2 regions of the Cytobacillus gottheilii genome follow, and region 1 is predicted to be linked to the other one. Evidence: riboswitches for the same ligand, from Rfam matches in the RefSeq annotation. Region 1 holds a riboswitch; the other holds the start of a gene.

Region 1 (7,767 bases):
TGTTAACTTCGGAAAATTTTATGATGAAGATCGCGCTATTTAGTGATGTTCAAAGAAAGCTAACCAGACAGCGCGCTCATTCATATATTTCACTTTATGCTAATACTTGTACTTGCTCTGGTAGCTTTGAATACAATGTTGCTTGAAGATGGACGGTAGAATGATATAATCGCCAAAAAGTTAGAGCTTATTAAGCAGCAAATTGGCAGGATGAAATGTGGTATTTAAACTACCCGTACCACATATGTTGTTACATACACAAGAGTGGATAGATGCTAACATTTTGCTAACGCCTTCCCATAAAAAACGGTAAATCCCTGTTAAAGATGTTACAGCCAAGAACATCAAAACGTTGATTTACCGCACTTTTTGCACTCAATGTTAACAATATTACACTCTAGCAACCTACGGGCGGCATGATGTAATATTGCATTTTACATGATAATATGGTTATTAATTAATAAGTATAAGGTAAACACTACTACATCTATATTTATCTGCCATCACCATCCAAGCCATGTTGAGTGCGTAGCATTAATAGAATTAAGGTAAATATTATTGCCACAAAAATCCCGGATTCTCTCAACAGAAATCCGGGATTTTTTGCATTCTCAGTTCACCCTTTCCTCCCTCTTTTTCCTTTCAAACCCTACTCAATCCCTTCTAACTCCCAGGACAAAAAAACCTTCATCAACCCCTAATTGAAAAAATAAGCACAATAATTGAGAAAATAAGCCAAATTTAGGGTTGATTTTTCTAATACTCTTGTTATATACTTTGATAGAACATTGCAAATGATAATCATTATCAACGTTTTATCAACTAGCTGAGCACTATGTTAAACATCTATTTCATTCAGCAAAAATAAAACATAGGTAGTCGTTTTATCATTTCAATAATCTGTTAGTTTTATAACAATTTATAATACATAGGGAAGAAGGTTTGAGAAATGGGGAAAATTAAATTAACGATCATTATGGCAATTTTTGTCTTGATGCTGGCGGCTTGTTCAAGTTCAGATACTGCAAATAGTGAGCCTGAGGCAAGTGAACCTGATACAAGTGAGGACGCTGAGTCTGCTGAGCCTGAAACAGTTGAAATCACTGATGCTCATGGAACGGTTACAGTTCCTGTCAATCCTAAGAATGTAGTTGCTTTGGATAATAGAACGTTTGAAACATTAGAAGCTTGGGATATTGAGTTAGCTGCTGTACCCAAAGCAGTAATGTTAGAAGATTCCCCATATGTAGCGGATGAGAATGTACAGGATATTGGAAATCACCGTGAACCAAACCTTGAAATATTAGCAGCTGCAGATCCTGAGCTTGTTATTGTGGGTCAAAGATTTTCAGGATTCTATGAAGATATTAAAAAGTTAGTGCCTAATGCTGCGGTTATCGATTTAAATGTTGACGTTTCTGAGGAAGCTGAAGCACCTGGTGAGAATTTGGTAAATGGTTTTAAAGAAACAACTCTTACTTTAGGGAAGATTTTTGATAAAAATGAAGAAGCTGAGCAATTAGCAGCAGATCTTGATGCAGCAATTGAAAAAGCGAAGTCTGCTTATAATGGCAGTGATAAAGTGATGAGTGTGATCGTTTCTGGCGGTGCTATTAATTTCTCAGCTCCACATACTGGACGTGTTTGGGGGCCGTTATATGATATCTTTGAATGGACTCCAGCTTTAGAGGTTGATGAAACGACTACAGATCACCAAGGCGATGAAATCTCAGTTGAGGCGATTGCACAAAGCAATCCAGATTGGTTGTTCGTGCTAGACCGTGATGCTCCAATATCTGGTGAAGCAGATAAAGTACCAGCACAAGATGTAATTGATAATTCACCTGCTCTTCAAAATACAACAGCTGTTTCTGAAGGACAGATCGTTTATGCACCAATGGATACGTACTTAAATGAATCAGTGCAAACTTTCATAGAGCTGTTTGAAAGCATTGCTGCTGCTCTAGCAGAGTAGTGTAAAGGGGTTTAACATAGTGCAGAAAAATATCATAGCCGGGATTGAGAAAAATTCTCAATCCCGGTTGTATAACCAAAATAAAATATGGACAAAACCTTTTATACTGGCGATTATCGTTGTTTTGGGTCTAGGAGTTGTCTCGCTTTTTACTGGAGTCTATGATATAAGCGGGCAAGAAGACGGGATGGAAATGTTTTTTATCACTCGTGTGCCAAGAACAGTTGCACTCATGCTTACCGGAGCTGCGATGGCAATGGCAGGGCTTGTTATGCAGCTTATTACACAGAACCGTTTAGTTGAACCTACCACAACAGGTACGATTGAGTGGGCAGGCTTGGGGCTTCTAGTTGTTTATTTATTTGTTCCAGGACCATCTTTGGTTCTTAGAATGACGGGTGCAATCATTTTTTCATTTGTGGGAACAATGATTTTCTTTTTATTTTTAAGACGGGTCAGACTTCGTTCCTCTTTAATTGTTCCGATTATTGGTCTGATGCTGGGTGCAGTTATTTCAGCTGTTTCCACCTTTTTAGGACTCTTTTTCCAAATGTCGCAAGTGATTGAGGGCTGGTTTGTCGGTTCTTTTGCGTCTGTTCAGGCTGGAAGGTATGAGTATTTATGGATCATTGTCATTGTTACAGTTCTTATTTTTATTTATGCAAACAGATTGACTTTAGCTGGCCTTGGAGAAGATGTCGCAACAAGTCTTGGAGTCAATTATAATACGCTCATTCTTTTGGCTAATGGTCTTATTGCTGTTGCAGTTGGTATTGTTGCAGCAGTAATTGGGAACTTGCCTTTTTTAGGTTTAATCGTCCCAAATATCATTTCCATGATTAGAGGAGATGATCTTAGAAGTAATCTGCCTTGGGTATGTTTGATCGGTATGGGGACGATTACTCTATGTGACATCATTTCTAGAACCATTATTATGCCTTTTGAAGTACCTGTCTCATTAATACTTGGATCTGTCGGTTCAGTCGTGTTTATTTCGATCTTATTGAGACAAAGAAAATCAAGGAGGCTAAGATGAACGCTTTAGAATATAAAAAGAAAGAAAATATGAAGAAAATTGATTTTAGCCTCCATCATAAAAGCAGATCTGCTAGTGCTTTTCGCACAAAGAAGGATGAAAAACGGTATTGGATTCTGCTCATAACATTGATTGCTTTGGGTCTTCTCTTTGCATTCGGCCTTTTGGTTTATAACAATCCGGTTCCAGTTGATTCACCTTCATTTATTCCAGTTGTTGAAAGAAGGATCGTCGCTGTTGTGGCCATGCTGATTGCGGCCATTTGCCACAGTTTGTCGACTGTTGCCTTCCAATCCATTACAAATAATCGAATTATAACGCCTTCTTTATTAGGCTTTGAATCACTGTACTCAACCATTCATACAAGTACAATGTTTATTTTTGGTGCTAGCGCAATGGTAAGTTTTAGCGGCATAGGACCATTTTTTCTTCAAGTTTGTCTTATGGTCTTAATGAGTTTGATCCTGTATGGCTGGCTGCTTTCGGGGAAATATGGGAATTTACAGCTTGTCCTTCTGATCGGAATTATTATTGGAACTGGGCTGAATACGATATCCGCTTTTATGAGGAAACTCCTTGCGCCATCAGAATTTGATCTTCTGCAGACAAGATTAATTGGTTCTGTTAATAATGCCGATCCAGCATATTTTCCGATTGTCATTCCAATGGTCATCATTGTCGCATTATTGCTTTATGTTTTTTCCAGGAAGTTAAATATATTGTCACTTGGAAAAGATGTCTCTACTACTTTTGGCGTTAAATACCAATCAAATGTCATTTACACGCTGGTACTTGTTGCTGTTTTAATGTCGATATCAACCGCTTTAGTTGGGCCGCTTACGTTCTTTGGCTTTTTAGTTGCCATTTTGAGTTATCAGGCTGCGCCAACTTATGATCACAAATATATTTTTCCAATGGCTCTTGCTATCGGGTTCTTTGTTTTAACGAGTGCATACTTTTTAATGTACCATGTATTTAATTCTCAAGCTGTTTCCGTTTTTATTGAACTGTTTGGCGGAATCGTATTTCTAATCGTCATTTTAAGGAAGAGGTCGCTATGATAAAGATTGAAAATGCTAGAAAGCTATATACGGAAGAAGTAAAAATTGGACCTTTGAATATTGAAATACCAAAGGCTGGGTTCACTTCTTTAATTGGACCCAATGGTGCTGGAAAGTCTACGACACTATTAATGATTGGAAGGCTTCTGGATTTGGATGAAGGTCAGATCATGGTAGCGAATATGGATGTTACTTCTTCGAAATCAAATGACTTAGCGAAAATTGTTACCATTTTGCGGCAGGAAAATCATTTTGTAACGAGGCTTACGGTTAGACAGCTGGCTGGATTTGGACGCTTTCCTTATTCAAAGGGTAGATTAACGAGAGAAGATGAAGAGATTATCTCTAAATATATCGATTTCTTAGATTTAACGGATCTGGAAGACAGATATTTAGATGAGCTTTCAGGCGGACAAAGACAAAGGGCATATGTTGCGATGGTGCTTTGCCAGGAAACTGAATATGTGCTTTTGGATGAGCCTTTAAACAATCTTGATGTTGCCCGATCTGTTCAAATGATGGAATATTTGCGGCATGTTGCGAATGAATTTGGAAGAACCATTTTGACTGTTATGCATGATATCAATTTTGCTGCTAAATATTCTGATCGAATTTGTGCGATGAAAGAAGGACAAATTGCGGCTTTTGGCACCGTAGAAGAGGTTATGGATCCAAAACTTTTAACAGATATTTTTGAAACGAAAATTGAAATTATTGAAGGTCCTTATGGGCCGATAGCTGTTTACTAGATTATTAAATTATTAGATGAAAATGGAACACACATTGAGGAGGATCACCATGCAAATATATTGGACAAAAATAAACAAGATTATTGAAGAAACACCTGAGGTGAGAACGTACCTGCTTGCCTGTCCGCAAAATTTTACATGGGAAGAAGGTTCTCACACCCACTTCGCATTGGAGGGTTTTAATGCAGGAGATAAACCCAACCGCAGTTTGATTCGCCATATGTCCATCTCCACTTTACCTCATGAAAATGCGATTGGAATCACAACACGCATTAGAGAGCAATGCTCTGAATTCAAAACGATATTAAAAAATCTTACAGTTGGCGATGAAGTTGCCATCTTTAAAACCCACTCAAATGTTCCGCTGAAAAGAGAAGGGAAAAATGTTTATCTGCTGTCATCAGGTGTTGGCCTGGCAACGTTCAGACCGCTTTTACTTGATTTCTTAAACCGGGCTGACAATGTGAATCATATTCATTCCTTAAATATTGATTCATCAAAGAAGTTCTTATTCACAGATGTTTTCGCTTCTTCACCTGATAAGAAGGTTACAGCACAGTTCGTTGATAACCGTGAAGAATACTACGAAGAAGTGAAAAATCTGACTGATGACAAAGATGGTCTCTACTATGTTGTCGGAAGTGATGAATTCCTCCTGCAGAATATTAAAGTACTCCTTGAGCAAGGCATTAAGGCTGAACAGATCATACTAGATAAGCATGAACAGCAGCTGGCTGAGTTTCTGCCGCTTCACTTGTCAAATGAACGATAAAATACTTTTATATTGACAAGGTGACTATAAAAACTATATGGTAAATACAATAACTTAATATTTAGAAAATTTTTCTTATCCAGAGAGGTGGAGGGACTGGCCCTGTAAAGCCTCGGCAGCGAACTTTTGAGTTTGTGCCAATTCCAGTAGCGTGTGCTAGAAGATAAGAAGAGCGGCAGCAGTTTATGTTTATTTATCCCTCTTCTTATTTTTGAAGAGGGATTTTTATTTTAAAAAGATTGGTGAGGTGCTGGTAATGTCAACTGTAAAAAATGCGAATGATTTATTGCAGGCTATTGAGGTACTGAAAGGGAAGGAATGGGTCGATCTCACACATACATTTGGACCAGATTCTCCTCATTTCGCTGCATTTGAAGATGCTGAAATCCAAACACTTTTTACACATGATGATGGCTTTTTTGCACAGCGTTTTAATTTTCCTGGACAGTATGGTACCCATATTGACGCTCCTATTCATTTTGTTCGGAATAAGCGTTACTTAGAGGAACTTGGCCTGAAGGAATTGGTTCTGCCTTTAGTTGTCATTGATCAATCAAAGGAAGCTGAAGAAAATAATGATTTTATTCTAGGTGTTAAAGATATTCTAAAATTTGAAGAGGAGCATGGAACCATCGAAGCAGGCTCCTTTGTTGCATTGCGTACGGATTGGAGTCTTCGCTGGCCGAACAAGACTGCTTTTGAAAATAAGGATACAGAGGGAAATAGCCACACTCCAGGCTGGGGGATTGAGGCTTTAAAATTCTTATTCGAAGAAAGAAATATCAAGGCTGTTGGACATGAAACATTTGATACGGATGCAGCGATTGATGTTCGTAAAAATGGATCTCTAATTGGAGAATACTATGTACTGGAACAGGATACTTATCAGGTTGAATTATTAACCAATCTCAATAAATTGCCGGCAAAAGGTGCTGTTATCTTCAATATTTGTGCAAAGCCCGAAAAGGCTACAGGTTTTCCAGTTCGTTCTTTTGCTTTGCTGCCTTAAAGAGGAAAAGAGCCTCTCCATATGGAGGGCTCTTTCATTTTTGGAGAGATAATTGGTTATGATAAAAATATTCGGAAACCCTGAAAAGAGGTTTAAAGGAAACTTCATGAATAGAACGAAGATCAAATGATTTTATGTTAAAATGAGTAATGCCTTTTAGAAGTAATCCATGTGTTTTTAAGCAGAACCGTACAAGTTATAGGAGGAAGTAGAATGATCGATAATAATGATCTATTAATCCGTTTAAGATATGCGTTAGAAATTAAAAATATTCAAATGGCAGAGATTTTTAAACTGGGCGGCCATGAGGTTACAGTTCCAGAGGTAGTGAGAATTCTCAAGAAAGAAGACGAAGAAGAAGAGACAGACCGAATTAAGCTAACAAACAGCATGCTGAATTCATTCTTAAATGGCTTCATTATTTATAAAAGAGGAAAGCAGGAGCCAAAACCAGGCCAAGAAACTACTCCAGAACCGCCTATCAAAAATAACTCAAGCGTGAATAACATCCTTTTAAAGAAGGTTAAAATCGCCTTGTCTCTCACAACAGAAGACATGATTGAAATATTCAAATATGCCGGCTTAAATGTATCAAAAGGTGAAATTGGTGCGTTTTTAAGAAAAGAAGGTCATAAAAACTATAAAGTTTGTATGGACCATTTCGCGAGGAACTTTTTAAAAGGGCTAGCGATTAAGTATAGAGGCTAGGCGGTATTATAATGCTGCGGAAAAAAACAGCATCTACGTAATTTGTAGATGTTTTTTGTTGACCTCTAATTAACTGGAAATAGCACCAAAAAGCTCAGAACTAACGGTACTGGGCTTTTTTGCATTATTTTACTGAATCTTTTTTTACTTAACCAAAGGAAGAGTTTTGACCTTAATGTTTTGGGAAAGTAATTCCGCTATTTTTAATTTTATAATCTATCTAGGATTAAAAAATATCTATTAAATATCTATACTAATTACTATTATTTACATAAGTATAAAGTCATGTTTTGTCTTTTATTGTAAAAAAATAGGGGTTATAATAAATGTACTAATATGTATATAAATTCACATAAAGTATGTATAGATCATTTTGAAATAGGTGATGAGATGAAGCAAAAGTTGGTTCATTTGAAAGACAGGTTAAACGATTTAAGCAAAAGGAACCGGTCGATTC
Region 2 (7,767 bases), 1.9 Mb from region 1:
CGGTTTACCAGCCAATGTTGCTAAGTGGCACAAAAGTAGGGATTAAGTTGCCATCGTATTCTTCTTTAATAAATTCTGCAGTATCTTCTTCCTGGTAAAGCTCGGCAATTCTTTTATAGGTTTCGTTATCTTTGTCTTCTTCGTTGGCAGCAATAATATTAATGTAAGGTGTTGCCGTTTCGCTTTCATGGTAGATGGCATCAGTCAATGGAGTAAGTCCTGCATCACGTGCAATTCCATTGTTAATAAGAGATGCAGCAACGTCTGGCAATGCTCTTGGAGTTTGAGCAGGAACCATTTCAACTAATTCAAGGTTTTTCGGATTATCGGTTACTTGAGTTAAGTTGCCGTTAGAATTAAAATCTTCTGGCAGTCCGATTAATCCGGCATCTTCAAGTAGCATTAATGCACGTCCTTGATTCGATGCATCATTCGGAAGTGCAATTTTAGCACCATCAGGAATATCATTAACGTCTTCGTATTGGTCAGAATAGATACCCATCGGAGCCAGAACTGTTGTAGCAATTGGAACAAGGTCTAAATTATGCTCTTCAATAAAAACATCAAAGTAGGCAACCGTTTGGAATGCGTTTAAATCTAATTCATTTTCTGCAAGTGCTGTGTTTGGTGCTACGTAATCAGAGAAAGACACGATTTCGATGTCAATGCCTTCCTTTTCTGCCTTTTCAGCAATAAAATCCCAAGTTCTCGTATCCGTGCCGCTAATTCCGATTTTCACCGTTTCCGAACTGTCGCTGGAGCAGCCTGCTGCAAAACCCGCAAATGCTAATAATATGCTTGATAGTATAAGTTTTTTCATGATGTATTTCCTCCTAAATTATCTTCGTCTAATTTTTTTAGCTGTAAAATTCCCTAAGCTTTGTAACCCTTGCACAATGACCACAAGAATGGCTACAGTGATCATCATTGTAATTTCATCAAAACGCTGATATCCATATGTAATGGCTAAATCGCCAATACCGCCGGCGCCAACTGCTCCTGCCATTGCTGTTGCCCCTACAAGCCCGATGGTTGCGATGGTGAGCGCAAGGACGAGGGAGCTTAGAGCCTCAGGTAGCAGAAATTTAGAAATGACCTGCCATGGAGTAGCGCCCATTGCTTCAGCAGCTTCAAGAACGCCTGGGTCAACCTCCAACAAAGAGTTCTCTACCAATCTCGCAATATATGGCCCAGCATAAAAGACAAGAGGTACAATTGCAGCTGCTGTTCCAATAGATGTGCCAACAATTAGCCTTGTCACTGGAATAAGCGCAACCAATAAAATAATGAATGGTACTGAACGGAAAATATTAATGATTCCATTTAAAATATTAAAGACAGGCAAGTTTTGAAGCAGATGACCTTTTCTCGTGACAACCAGCAAGATACCAAGAGGCAGTCCAAGCAGGGTTGAAAACAAAAGTGAAAAAGTGACCATTTGAATCGTTTCAATCAGTGCTTCGATAATTTGATCTGTATTAGCTAGCATGTTCATTCACCTCCTTAATGCTTATATCCTTTTCTTGGATATAAGTTAAGGTGCGGGCAATTTCTTTTTCGTCACCTTGGAACTCTACAATTAAGTTGCCAAACGGAGTTCCCTGCAATTCTGTAATATTGCCAAAAAGGACATTAATATGAATATCAAATTTCTTGGAAATTTCCGATAATAGCGGCTGTCCAGCTTTGTTTCCGACAAAATTTATGCGGAAGATTTTTTGCATGCCTGCGTGCTGCTGAATCAGTTCCTTGATCGATTCTGGAAGCTGATCATTCATGACCGTGCTGACGAAATTTCTGGCTGTTGATGTAGTTGGAGAAGAGAAGACGTCAAAAACAGTTCCTTCTTCAATAATTTTTCCGGCTTCAATGACGGCAACCCGATCACATATTTCTCTAATAACAGACATTTCATGGGTAATGATTAAAATAGTAATGTTGTATTCTTTATTTATTTTTTTCAAAAGCTGTAAAATAGAGCTTGTTGTCTGCGGGTCCAGTGCAGATGTTGCTTCGTCACATAGCAATATGGAAGGCTGGGTTGCTAAGGCTCTCGCAATACCAATTCGCTGCTTTTGTCCGCCTGAAAGCTGATCAGGGTAATTATCTGCCTTGTCAGCTAAACCGACAAACTCAAGCAGCTCGTGTACACGTTTTTTTATTTGGTCTTTTGGTGTATTCACTAAAGTAAGCGGCATTGCTACATTGGCAAAAACAGTTTTAGAGTTTAATAGATTAAAATGCTGAAAAATCATGCCGATATTCTTCTTAACATTTCTGACCTCTTTGACAGACAGGGAAGTAAGGTCGTGTCCATCTACAATGACATGACCAGATGTCGGACGTTCAAGCAGGTTCACACAGCGAATGAGCGAGCTTTTACCTGCACCGCTAAAACCGATGACACCAAATATTTCTCCTTTATTGATTTTTAGGTCGATACCGTTAAGCGCAGCAACCTGCTGTCCGCCACTTTCGTATACCTTTCTGAGCTGCTGAAATTCAATCAAACTTTTCATCTCCATTTCCGTTGTGTTTCATAAGAAAAGCGCAAGCGCCTTAGCTCCTTTTAAAATAAAAAAGTCTCCTTCTTGAAAGAAAGAAGGAGACCTGCAAAAAAATACTGCAATCCGTTCTCCTTATCTTCCAAGCTGTTCTGCTTGCTGGATTTGGCACAGCCTCTCAGGAGGAAGCCGCTGCCGAGGTGTCATAGGGCCAGTCCCTCCGCCTCTCTAGATAAGAATATTATTTAGTTAAAATAAAAACCCTCTTCTAAAATAAGAAGAGGGCAATAAATAATAAACGTCATGACCTCTTCTTATCTTTCAAGCCGTGCTTGCTGGAGTTGGCACAGAATTAAATTCCGCTGCCGAGGTGTCATAGGGCCAGTCCCTCAACCTCTCTTGATAAGAAGTGTGTTCGTATTTTGTTTTTTTAAAACTTGATTATTAATTTAACGCATTAAATCATAGATGTCAAACATTTTTTAAAATAGTATATTTTTTATTTTGAAATAGTAAGTGATAAACTTTCCGGATGTTACATTACTATTCCTTTCATTCTATTTCCTATTCCTCGAAATATTCTTTAATTTCTTTTTCATTTGATCCATTAAAATAAGGGTTTTGTTCTGTTGCGTCTTTCTCGTCTAAATTCGTGCGAATGACTAGTGATGGACTTGAAGAATGCTTTGCAATTATTCGATCATCCAGCTTAGTGAACGACGGCAGCTTATTATTCCCGATGTTTTTGTTATCCATTGTAACACCTCCTTGTGTTAGCTTTGCTAACAGATACGTAAAATATCCATGCGAGGTTTTGGTTTTATCATAAGAAAAAAAAGGTAAGATAGTATTAAGTTATTTACCAAGGAGTGCTTTGGGGGGAAGAGGTTTGAGTATGTTTGATACGATATTAGATATTATAGACGATAAAGGTCCCATCTCAATGCCTGAATTATGTGATGAGATAAATGATAAGAATGGAAAAGCAGATATAGGGCAAAGTGTACAAATAGCTGACGTAGAGGCAGTCATTACGCGAAAAAAAGATTTATTCAAAGTTCAAGATGGATCTATAATGATTGATCCAAATAAAGATCCCATTCGATTGCGTGTTTCTTTAGGGGGTCATCCAGGGCCTTGGTATAAAATTAATATAGATTTTGCACAACAGCATTTTCATTATTTTGAGTGGCATTTGAGCAGGCATTCTAATACAAAAATACTTCCTAAAAGAGCAGGGAATCTTGCAGCGTTTAAAAGGCAAATGTATCGTTACTGCATATGGAACTGGTTAGAATTTTATGAAGACGATGGTTTAAGGTTAGAAGATACGTATTGGGATGTAAAACTTGAGACTAAAGGCAAAATATACAAAATGAAGGGTAACGATTCTTATCCGAAGGAATGGGCAAACTTCTGTATATCCTTGTCAAAATTGATCGGAAAGAGAATTTGTTAAGCTCCTATTTCTATTCATCAATCAAAATTGGCTGAGACATCATTAGAAATTCCAGCGAAACACAGCTTACATATTTAGTTCCGCACTATTCAAACTCGTAATGCAGACTTTGAATAAGTGCGGTTTTTTCTTGATAGAGGACCGCTATGCTTATTAATTATTAAAGCTGGTGGAGCTTAGCTTGATTAGTCTGCATCAAGAACCCGCAGTATAAATGCTTCATTTATGGCATCAATGAATAGACAATATTCATGCTCACAATCTACATTGAGCAGCAGCTGCAGCTCTTTCGGAATATATATTGCCCCGCCTTCGGTAATAATTCTTTTATTATTTGTTGTACCTGTCCGCGCTTTTTGAATAACCACCTGTTTCTTTGCATACGTAAGTTCAGCAAGCTTGCCGGGCAGCAGGCCGAACTCTTTTCGCCATTTACTTGGAAGCTGAATTTTACCTGTCTTGCTAAAATTTTTGCATTTATAAATATCAGGCATAGATGATCATCTCCATTTTGTTCATATATACCCTATTTCACCAATTCATAGATTAGAAACATGTTTGCATACTTTAAAAGCAATTCGTAAAAAATTTTTCCGGTACGCATAAAAAAACAGAGCTAACTTCAAACTGAATATAAAAAGGATGGGAGGCTTACGATGAAAGATAATCGTATGGATGATAAAGACATTATGCATCATTTATTAGAAGAACAAATTGCCTATATTTTAGTGGATGAAGAAAGAGAGCGTGCTAAAATAGAGCATTTGAGAAAGGCAGAACAACATGGTTTTGGTAAATAGTCTATTTCTGATTTTTTCATTAGTCTTTTCTGCTAATATTCACTCTGCAGAGCCGTTAGCACATCAATTCGTAGTGGTTCAAGATGGCTACGCACAGTGGGGAAGACTTGCCATGCAAACTGCGAAACAAAAATTCCCAGACGCTCAAATAGTCGATTATCGCTATGAGGGACGAACTGATGAAGGTGAGACGGCAATTGAGCAATTTAAATTGTGGGCGAAAAAAGGACAAGAGGAATTTGGCATTGTAATAAAAATTAGAGTAGATCAAAAAACGAATAAATTACAAAACATTCAAATATTAAAGACTAAACAATAATAATATTATGTAAACTATTAAGTTCAAGGTTATGCAAAAGGTTTTAGTTAAAGAAAAACAATAAATAACCCGAAGGATTAGCAGCAGTCATCATAAAAGGCTGTCTAATCTTTCGGGTTAGTTCTGTTGTTTGCTTGAAAACCAGCTGCGAATGATATAGAGGTATTAAATCAACAGGAAGTAATGGAAAGAAAGTTTCTCCAATGTCCTGCCAAAGCCTTCTCTCAAGAGGCAGCAAGATTTGTTTTAACTTCTCATTCTTCAATTAAATAAAGTACTGGAACTTCATGTTCACGCTCAGGTTCTTTCTTATAATAAATCCTAGCCGTTTTAGTGTTTTCATCTACATGTTGGATGATGACTGGCTCATCCATATAAGTGATGTTAAAGGTTTCTGCAGCAGAAGATATTTCAATGGCACGCCCAATATTCACTGATGTTCCTCCTATTTCATATATATAGGTTATTTTGTCATTTCAAGCGTATTTTATACGGAAAAATTTAGTAGAAATTGAATCTTTACGCCTGTAAAAATCAGAATTTTTATACTATAATTAAACATAAGTTTTTGAATGTTACACGGTTTTATGTGCAAAAAAATGGTGTTTGAAGAAAGGATGGAGGCTTTTACATGCAAATTCATTTTCATGCTAAGGAATTAATGGGTGAGGGTGATCCAATGGTTATTGCTACAGAAGATGGGATAGAAGTTACTCATCAATGCAAACAGAATCAATGTTTCATGTGCAGCGGTCATATTGATGATCCTGGAAATTCAAGATCAATCATAGAGACTGCCAGGACTGTACAGAAAAAAGTAGAGCCTCTTTATTTAGTAGAAATGTGCTAAGCTGGAAAATAGCATTTTAATTCTGTGTACAGTCGCCTTAAAGGGATGAGAACAGAGCTTCTTTTTCTTTGAAGGCAGAATACGTTATTTTTATGCTTGCCCATTGGCAAGTTTTCTTTGTTTTAGGGGATACCATAAGTTTTCAAATTTATAAATATATTCAAATAAAAACGAATGACAATTCATTTTCTCAATATAAGTATTTTTCTAATAAATAATATTTTATTTTCCACTATTTTCGTGTTTTTATCTTTGTATCTACGCCTTTAACGTGTTAAAATGGCTATGGAAACGTTTTATCCTCTGAAAAATAATATTATTCATAATCTTTTCCGTGTTTTTTAAAGCGGAGTTTCTGAATACCATTTAATGAGGATAAAATTTTAATATTATATAAAAAACATTTAAAAAGAGTTATGGAGGTAATTTTCCATGAAAAAGCCATCTAATGGCGAAGGGCCATTTGGTCTTGGTTTTCACGGCCCAAACCTCGGCTATGTAATTGAGCTTTATGAAAAATACTTAGAAGATCCACAATCAGTAGACGATGAAATGAGAATGTTTTTTGAAGAAAATGGATCACCATTCCAGGAAACTGGAACGTTATCTCAACCTGCACAAAACACAGAGCTTGCAGTAAGTGCCGGGCAATTGGAAAAGAGTCTGGCTGCTATTAAACTTGCTGACAATATTCGCTCTTATGGTCACTTGGGTGCGAATATTTTCCCGCTTAATGACCGTCCGGTTGAAGAAACGTTATTTGATTTAAACACATACGGTTTAACAGAAAATGATTTGATAAATGTGCCTGCACATGTAATTTGCACAGATGCACAAATCCCTCTTCGAAATGGGAAAGAAGCTATTGACTATTTAAAATCAGTTTATATGGGCCCAATCGCTTTCGAGTTTAACCATGTATACGATGCCAGCGAAAAAGAATGGCTTCGCCGCAAGGTTGAAAGCAATAGTGTAAGGGCTTCCCTTTTAAAAGAAGAGAAAGTAAAGGTTTATAAGCGTTTAACAGAGGTAGAAGAATTTGAGAAGTTTCTTCATCGCACCTTTGTTGGTCAGAAACGTTTCTCAGTAGAAGGTTTGGATACACTAGTGCCGCTGCTTGATGAAATTGTTTCAGAATCAGTAGGTGATGGTGCCAAAACAATCAATATTGGCATGGCCCATCGCGGACGTTTGAACGTTCTGGCACATGTTCTTGGTAAACCATACGAAATGATTTTCGCAGAATTTCAGCATGCGCCAAATAAAGATTTAGTTCCTTCAGAAGGTTCCATTGGCATAAGCTATGGCTGGACAGGAGATGTAAAATATCATCTTGGACTTGATAAGCAAATTAAAGCTGAGAATACAACAGTTGCACGGCTGACATTGGCAAATAATCCAAGTCACCTTGAATTTGTAGGTGCTGTAGTGGAAGGATACACTAGAGCTTCTCAAGATGACCGCTCTGCATCCGGTTATCCAAAAGTAAATCTCAGCAGTGCATTGTCCATTATTATACATGGTGACGCTGCTTTCCCGGGACAGGGTGTAGTTGCTGAAACGTTAAATCTTGGTCAATTGACAGGGTATGATACAGGCGGGTCTATTCATCTAATTGCAAACAACACAATCGGGTTTACAACAGAATCACATGATTCACGTTCAACAAGATATGCGAGTGATTTAGCAAAAGGGTATGAGATCCCGATTCTTCATGTGAATGCAGATGATCCTGAAGCTGTTGTATCAGCAGCCAGATTGGCATGTGAATACCGTGCTAAATTCCAGAAGGACTTTTTAATTGATTTAATTGGCTATCGCCGTTTTGGCCACAA

Evidence for each region. A riboswitch is a leader RNA that binds a small molecule or an ion and turns the genes downstream of it on or off. The one in region 1 is predicted to bind S-adenosylmethionine.
Region 2: linked by a shared signal. The riboswitch ahead of J1899_RS12515 (methionine ABC transporter ATP-binding protein) and the one ahead of J1899_RS02945 (cyclase family protein) in region 1 are both predicted to bind S-adenosylmethionine.

Annotation. Positions count from the first base shown of each region.
Region 1 is NZ_CP071709.1:593,570-601,336, forward strand. Features, by position in the region: gene J1899_RS02915 (DUF5677 domain-containing protein) at 1-43, shown strand, start outside; gene J1899_RS02920 (siderophore ABC transporter substrate-binding protein) at 950-1,975, shown strand; gene J1899_RS02925 (ABC transporter permease) at 1,995-3,011, shown strand; gene J1899_RS02930 (iron chelate uptake ABC transporter family permease subunit) at 3,008-4,072, shown strand; gene J1899_RS02935 (iron ABC transporter ATP-binding protein) at 4,069-4,821, shown strand; gene J1899_RS02940 (dihydropteridine reductase) at 4,871-5,593, shown strand; SAM riboswitch class I at 5,666-5,763, shown strand; gene J1899_RS02945 (cyclase family protein) at 5,850-6,602, shown strand; gene J1899_RS02950 (YehS family protein) at 6,819-7,310, shown strand; gene J1899_RS02955 (AAA domain-containing protein) at 7,701-7,767, shown strand, end outside.
Region 2 is NZ_CP071709.1:2,534,165-2,541,931, reverse strand. Features, by position in the region: gene J1899_RS12525 (MetQ/NlpA family ABC transporter substrate-binding protein) at 5-820, opposite strand; gene J1899_RS12520 (methionine ABC transporter permease) at 839-1,489, opposite strand; gene J1899_RS12515 (methionine ABC transporter ATP-binding protein) at 1,479-2,510, opposite strand; SAM riboswitch class I at 2,637-2,743, opposite strand; SAM riboswitch class I at 2,816-2,913, opposite strand; gene J1899_RS12510 (hypothetical protein) at 3,069-3,260, opposite strand; gene J1899_RS12505 (hypothetical protein) at 3,394-3,963, shown strand; gene J1899_RS12500 (hypothetical protein) at 4,149-4,457, opposite strand; gene J1899_RS12495 (hypothetical protein) at 4,620-4,763, shown strand; gene J1899_RS12490 (DUF3889 domain-containing protein) at 4,747-5,082, shown strand; gene J1899_RS12485 (H-type small acid-soluble spore protein) at 5,337-5,516, opposite strand; gene J1899_RS12480 (hypothetical protein) at 5,714-5,932, shown strand; gene J1899_RS12475 (2-oxoglutarate dehydrogenase E1 component) at 6,365-7,767, shown strand, end outside.